Regions from separate parts of the Pseudomonas sp. KH_040 genome, predicted to be linked through region 1. Evidence: predicted binding sites of a transcription regulator. Region 1 holds the regulator's gene; the other holds the start of a gene.
The links. The regulator FliA, encoded in region 1, starts transcription of late flagellar genes. The targets are predictions, from matches to a motif close to CTAAAGTTTNNNNNNNNNNNGCCGNTAA.
Positions count from the first base shown of each region.

Region 1 (3,374 bases):
CTGGCCATGAGCACGAGTTTGAGCAAATTGCTTTCGACTTCGGTGACCAGTTGGGTCACACGCTTGATCACCTGACCGGTCAGGTCCTGGTAATCCTGGGCCAGCAGGATGTCGTTGAGATTGCTCGACACCGCACGGTTGTCCGTGCTGCTGCGTGACAGAAAACCGTCGACCCGGCGCGCCAGTTCACGGAACTCTTCAGCCCCGACCTCGCGACGCATGAAGCGGCCCCAATCAGCGCTCAAGGTCTGGGCTTCATCAGCCAGACTATTGACCACCGGCGTGGCGCTTTCCACCAGATCCATGGTGCGGTTGGCCGCGGCCTCTGTCAGCTTGACCACATAGCCCAGGCGTTCGGTGGCGTCGGTGATTTGCGACACTTCCTCGGCCTGCGGCATGTTCGGGTCGATCTGGAAGTTGACGATCGCACTGTGCAGTTCACGTGTGAGCTTGCCCACTTCCTGGTACAGGCCACGGTCACGGGTCTGATTGAGCTCATGGATCAGTTGCACAGCGTCGCCGAACCTGCCTTTTTCAAGGCTTTCGACCAGTTCGACCGCGTGTTTTTTCAGGGTCGACTCGAAATCGCCCTGTGAAGATTCGTTATGCTCCATAGCTCCCCCGCGCGTTCATCAGCCGATGCGTTCGAAAATCTTCTCGATTTTGTCTTTCAACGCCTGAGCCGTGAAAGGTTTGACTACGTAGCCGTTTACACCGGCCTGAGCGGCTTCAATGATCTGCTCGCGCTTGGCTTCTGCAGTCACCATCAGCACTGGCAGGTGCTTGAGCTTTTCATCGGCACGCACGTGGCGCAGCAGGTCGATACCGGTCATGCCCGGCATGTTCCAGTCCGTTACCAGAAAGTCGATGCTGCCGCTGTTGAGCACTGGAATGGCAGTCACGCCATCGTCAGCCTCGACGGTGTTGGTGAACCCAAGATCACGCAGCAGGTTCTTGATGATCCGCCGCATCGTTGAGAAGTCATCAACGATGAGGATTTTCATGTCTTTGTTCAATTCGACCTCCAAGCAGTCTTAAACGCGCCCAGCACCTGGACGCGCCACTTCAATCAATCGGCTTAGCACTCGAAGACTGTCTGGAGCACAACAGAGCAAGACCGGTGCCGTTCATCACCGCACCAGCCTCGTTCGCAGTGTCCCCACACCGCCTTCAGCGCGCTCGCCACTCCCCCAAACGCCCCCGCAAACGGGCCGCGCACTGGCTGTGTAACTGGCTGACCCGCGATTCACTGACGCCAAGGACTTCACCGATTTCCTTGAGGTTCAGCTCTTCGTCGTAGTACAGCGCCAACACCAGTCGCTCACGCTCCGGCAAATTGGCAATCGCGTCCGCCAACGCAGCCTGGAAACGTTCATCTTCCAGATCGCGCGACGGCTCAAGATGAGCACTCGCGCCATCCTCGTGCAGCCCTTCGTGTTCGCCGTCCTGCAGCAGGTCGTCGAAACTGAACAGGCGGCTGCCCAAGGTGTCATTCAAAATCCCGTAGTAATCGTCGAGACTCAATTGGAGTTCGGCTGCAACCTCGTGATCTTTAGCGTCACGGCCGGTTTTAGCTTCAATTGAGCGAATTGCGTCACTGACCATACGGGTATTGCGGTGAACCGAGCGTGGCGCCCAGTCCCCTTTGCGCACTTCGTCGAGCATCGCGCCGCGGATTCGAATGCCCGCGTACGTTTCAAAACTGGCGCCTTTGCTGGCGTCATATTTGGTCGAGACTTCGAGCAGACCGATCATTCCGGCCTGGATCAGGTCTTCGACCTGCACACTCGCCGGCAAACGCGCCAGCAAGTGGTAGGCGATGCGTTTGACCAGTGGCGCGTAACGCTCGATCAGTTCGTACTGCGCGTCACGTGCCGACTTCTTGTAGTAGTTCATACCGCTTGCGGTCATAGCACGGGCCCTGCCGTTTGCTGCACGAGGCGCTCGACGAAAAACTCAAGGTGGCCACGCGGGTTGGCGGGCAGCGGCCAGGTGTCGACCTTCTGCGCGATCGCCTTGAACGCCAGTGCGCACTTGGAACGCGGGAAGGCTTCATACACCGCACGCTGCTTCTGCACCGCTTTACGCACGCTTTCGTCGTAAGGCACGGCGCCGACATATTGTAGGGCCACGTCAAGGAAGCGATCCGTGACCTTGGTCAACTTGGCGAACAGGTTGCGCCCTTCCTGCGGGCTCTGCGCCATGTTGGCGAGGACGCGGAAGCGGTTCATGCCGTAATCGCGGTTGAGCAATTTGATCAGCGCGTAGGCGTCGGTAATGGACGTCGGCTCGTCGCAGACCACCAGCAACACTTCCTGGGCTGCGCGAACAAAACTGACTACCGAGTCACCAATACCCGCAGCGGTGTCGATCACCAATACGTCGAGATTGTCGCCGATGTCGCTGAACGCCTGGATCAGGCCGGCGTGTTGCGCCGGGCTCAGGTGGACCATGCTCTGCGTGCCGGACGCCGCCGGCACGATGCGAATGCCACCGGGGCCTTGCAACAGCACGTCGCGCAATTCGCAACGGCCTTCGATGACGTCGGCCAGCGTGCGCTTAGGGGTCAGCCCCAACAATACGTCAACGTTCGCCAGACCGAGGTCGGCGTCCAGCAGCATGACCCGACGGCCAAGCTCTGCCAGCGCCAGCGACAAGTTCACTGACACGTTAGTCTTGCCGACGCCACCTTTGCCGCCGGTCACCGCGATCACCTGTACGGGATGCATGCTGCCCATGTTATTTCTTTACCTTGTCTTGCATAGACGGAGGCCACATTACTGGCTGCGCGTTCACAACCGGAACAATGCATGGCAGACCATCGATGTAGGTACAAAAACTGTTCATGAATACCTCAGCCTACCTGCTTGGTCGGGCTGTGATAGATATCAGCGAACATGTCAGCCATGGCTTCTTCGCTGGGTTCTTCCTGCATTTGCACGCTGACGGCGCGGCTGACCAGTTGATGACGACGCGGCAGATGCAAATCATCCGGAATCCGTGGGCCATCGGTCAGGTACGCGACCGGCAATTCATGACTGATCGCCAGGCTCAACACTTCGCCAAGGCTGGCCGTTTCATCCAGTTTAGTCAGGATGCAGCCGGCAAGCCCGCAACGCTTGTAACTGTGATAAGCGGCGGTTAGAACCTGTTTCTGGCTGGTGGTTGCCAAGACCAGATAATTTTTTGACCGAATGCCACGCCCGGCCAGACTTTCGAGCTGCATGCGCAGGGCTGGATCGCTGGCTTGCAGGCCGGCAGTATCGATCAACACCACGCGTTTGCGCAGCAGTGGATCCAGCACCTGCACCAGCGATTGGCCCGGATCGACGTGGGTCACCGGCACATTGAGAATGCGACCCAGCGTCTTCAGC
Region 1 covers NZ_CM174487.1:1,869,629-1,873,002, reverse strand. Annotated here, with positions in the region: gene AC3IUF_RS08395 (protein phosphatase CheZ) at 1-614, opposite strand, end outside; gene AC3IUF_RS08390 (chemotaxis response regulator CheY) at 633-1,004, opposite strand; gene fliA (RNA polymerase sigma factor FliA) at 1,171-1,911, opposite strand; gene fleN (flagellar synthesis regulator FleN) at 1,908-2,738, opposite strand; gene flhF (flagellar biosynthesis GTPase FlhF) at 2,855-3,374, opposite strand, start outside.

Region 2 (3,374 bases), 1.7 Mb from region 1:
TTCCACCGAAGTGCCGCCGGAGCGGATCGCAACCTGACCATGGGTGACGCTGAGCCGAGTGCAATCATGTTCCTGACGCAGGATGAATCGGGCATCGAAAGGTTCATAAGTACCGTGACGGTTTTGTATCCGCAGCGGCCGATCAGACGGCGCGCCCTCGTCGGAGCCGCCACAGGTGACAATAATTTCGCCGCGCGTCAGTTTGATCAGCCGCTGCTGTGCGGTGTAATCCAGATCCACTGCACTCGCGGTGTTCAGTTCGATCCGCGTGCCATCCGGCAACTGAAAGCCGCGCCGCTCGCCCGTCGCCGTAGCGTAATCGGCGCTCCATTGCTGCCACGCGGCCGTGTCTTTGGCCAGCCACGCGGCGGAGCCCATCAGCAATGCGCCAGACAACAGCTTCAAGGCCTGTCGCCGGCCAAGACCCTGAGCACTGTTTTCCAGGGTGTTGAACGCCACTTGCGCACCGGGCACCGCACGCAGGTTATTGCTCAACTCGGCTTGCAGCGACTGCACCCGTTGCCAGGCCAGTTCGTGCTCATGGTGTTCGGCGCGCCACTGTTCGCACTGGCGATTCAACCGCGGGTTGCCATGGTTGTTGCGCAAGCGCAGCAGCCAATGGATGGCTTGTTTGACTACGTGCTGTCGAGGCTCGGCGCGGCGACCGACTGAGACGTTATCCACCGGCATCAGCTTTCATACCGCAGCACATAGCAGTGATACAGGGCATCGGCGACGTAACGTTCAACCGAACGCAGGGAAAGCCCCATCTGTTCGGCGATCTGCTTGTGGGTTAAACCTTCGCACTGCGCCAGCAGAAAGGCCTGACGCACCTTCGGCTTCAGTCCTTCAAGCATGCGCGCGATGCTCTCCAGCAATTCGATCACCAGCGCCCGGGCTTCGGCACTCGGTGTTTCTGCTTCAGGCAAATGGGCGATCGTTTCGAGATAGGCACGTTCGATTTCCTCTCGGCGCCAATGATCGATCACCAACCCACGTGCAATCGTGCGCAGGAAGGCGCGAGGCGACTTGAGTTCGAGGCGTTCGGTGCGCTGCAGCAGGCGCAGGAAAGTGTCCTGCGCCAGATCCGCCGCATCTGCCGCATTGCCCAGCCGCGCGCGCAGCCAAGCGTTAAGCCAGCCGTGATGACTACTGTAAAGCGCCTGTACTGCAAACTCAGGTGAGGACATCAACGCCAACGTCACAAATGATAATTACTCGCATTGTCATCAAGGGTTACGAAATTTGCAACTGCCACCCGAACATCAACCCTGAAAAACATCGGGGCGAACGCTCTGGCACGCCGTTCGGCGGGAATCCTGCAGAAACGCCATCCATTTCCCGCTCAACCCTAAGATTTCTCCGACACGTGCCGACAGACTGGTGAGACATGCGTGCACCAAATCAGAGCAGCCGTTAGAACGCTGCCTGCGCTGTACATGGAATGTTGCATCCGGAACGCATCCCCACTTTTGGCATAAGAAGTCCCATGAAATGAATCTCAAGTTCAGCCATAAAATCCTGTTGGCCGCCTCGGGCGTCGTGGTCCTGGCGTTCGCGCTGTTCACCCTCTACAACGACTACCTGCAGCGAAACACCATTCGCCAGAACCTTCAGTCCTCCGTGCAGCAGGCCGGTGACCTGACCGCCAGCAGCGTGCAGAACTGGATGAGCGGGCGGATTCTGGTGCTGGAAAACCTCGCGCAGAACGTTGCCCATCAGGGCAAGGACGCGGACTTCCCGGGTCTGGTCGATCAACCAGCGTTCACTTCGAACTTCCAGTTCACCTACGTCGGTCAAGCCAACGGTGTGTTCACCCAGCGTCCTGACGCGAAGATGCCGGACGGCTACGACCCGCGTCAGCGTCCTTGGTACAAACAAGCCGTGGTCGCTGACAAAACCATGCTGACGCCGCCGTACATGGCAGCGGTTGGCGGGTTGGTGGTAACCATCGCCATGCCGGTGAAAAAGAACGGCGAGCTGCTTGGCGTGGTCGGTGGTGACCTGAGCCTGGAAACCCTGGTGAAGATCATCAACTCGGTGGACTTCGGTGGTCTTGGCCACGCGTTCCTGGTCAGCGCCGACGGTCAGGTGATCGTCAGCCCGGACAAAGATCAGGTCATGAAAAACCTGAAAGACATCTACCCGAACACCAGCGTGCGCATCGAGAAGGGCAACCAGAACGTGGTGCTCAATGGCCAGGAACGTATTCTGTCGTTCACCCCGGTGAGCGATCTGCCGAATGCGCAGTGGTACATCGGTCTGTCGATTGATCGCGATAAAGCCTACGCCGCACTCAGCCAATTTCGCACCTCGGCGCTGATCGCGATGTTTGTTGCTGTGGCTGCGATTGCGCTGCTGCTGAGCCTGTTGATCAATGTCCTGATGCGTCCGCTGACCACCATGGGTCGTGCGATGCAGGACATTGCTCAGGGCGAAGGCGATCTGACCCGTCGTCTGGTGGTTGAGAGCAAAGACGAATTCGGTGAATTGGGCAGCGCATTCAACCAGTTCGTTGAACGGATTCACGCGTCGATTTCCGAAGTGTCCTCGGCAACCCGCCATGTGCATGACTTGTCGCAGCGCGTGATGGCGTCGTCCAATGCTTCGATCGTCGGTTCCGACGAACAAAGCGCGCGCACCAACAGCGTGGCTGCCGCGATCAACGAGTTGGGCGCCGCCACTCAGGAAATCGCGCGCAACGCCGCCGATGCTTCGCAACACGCGAGCGGCGCCAGCGAGCAGGCTGATGACGGTCGTCAGGTAGTCGAGCAGACGATTCAAGCGATGACCGAGTTGTCGCAGAAAATCAGCCTGTCGTGCACGCAGATTGAAACCCTGAATGCCAGCACCGACAACATCGGCCACATCCTTGATGTGATCAAAGGCATCTCGCAACAGACCAACCTGCTGGCGCTCAACGCGGCGATCGAAGCTGCGCGTGCCGGTGAAGCCGGGCGTGGTTTTGCGGTGGTGGCGGACGAGGTGCGTAACCTCGCCCATCGCACCCAGGAGTCGGCGGAAGAGATCCACAAGATGATCACGTCGTTGCAGATCGGTTCGCGCGAAGCGGTGACCACGATGAACGCCAGTCAGGCGTCCAGCGAGCAGAGCGTGGAAGTGGCCAACCAGGCCGGTTTGCGTCTGGTCAGCGTGACCCAGCGTATCGGCGAAATCGACGGGATGAACCAGTCGGTGGCAGCGGCGACCGAAGAGCAGACCGCCGTGGTGGAAACCCTCAACGTCGACGTTAACCAGATCAACCTGCTGAACCAGCAGAGCGTCGCCAACCTCAATGAAACGTTGAAGGATTGTGATGCGTTGTCGCAGCAGGCTAACCGTCTGAAGCAATTGGTCGACAGCTTCAAAATCTG
Region 2 covers NZ_CM174487.1:137,047-140,420, forward strand. Annotated here, with positions in the region: gene AC3IUF_RS00675 (FecR domain-containing protein) at 1-690, opposite strand, end outside; gene AC3IUF_RS00680 (sigma-70 family RNA polymerase sigma factor) at 690-1,190, opposite strand; gene AC3IUF_RS00685 (methyl-accepting chemotaxis protein) at 1,495-3,374, shown strand, end outside.
Region 2: the regulator FliA is predicted to act here: its motif matches at 1,352-1,379, upstream of AC3IUF_RS00685 (methyl-accepting chemotaxis protein).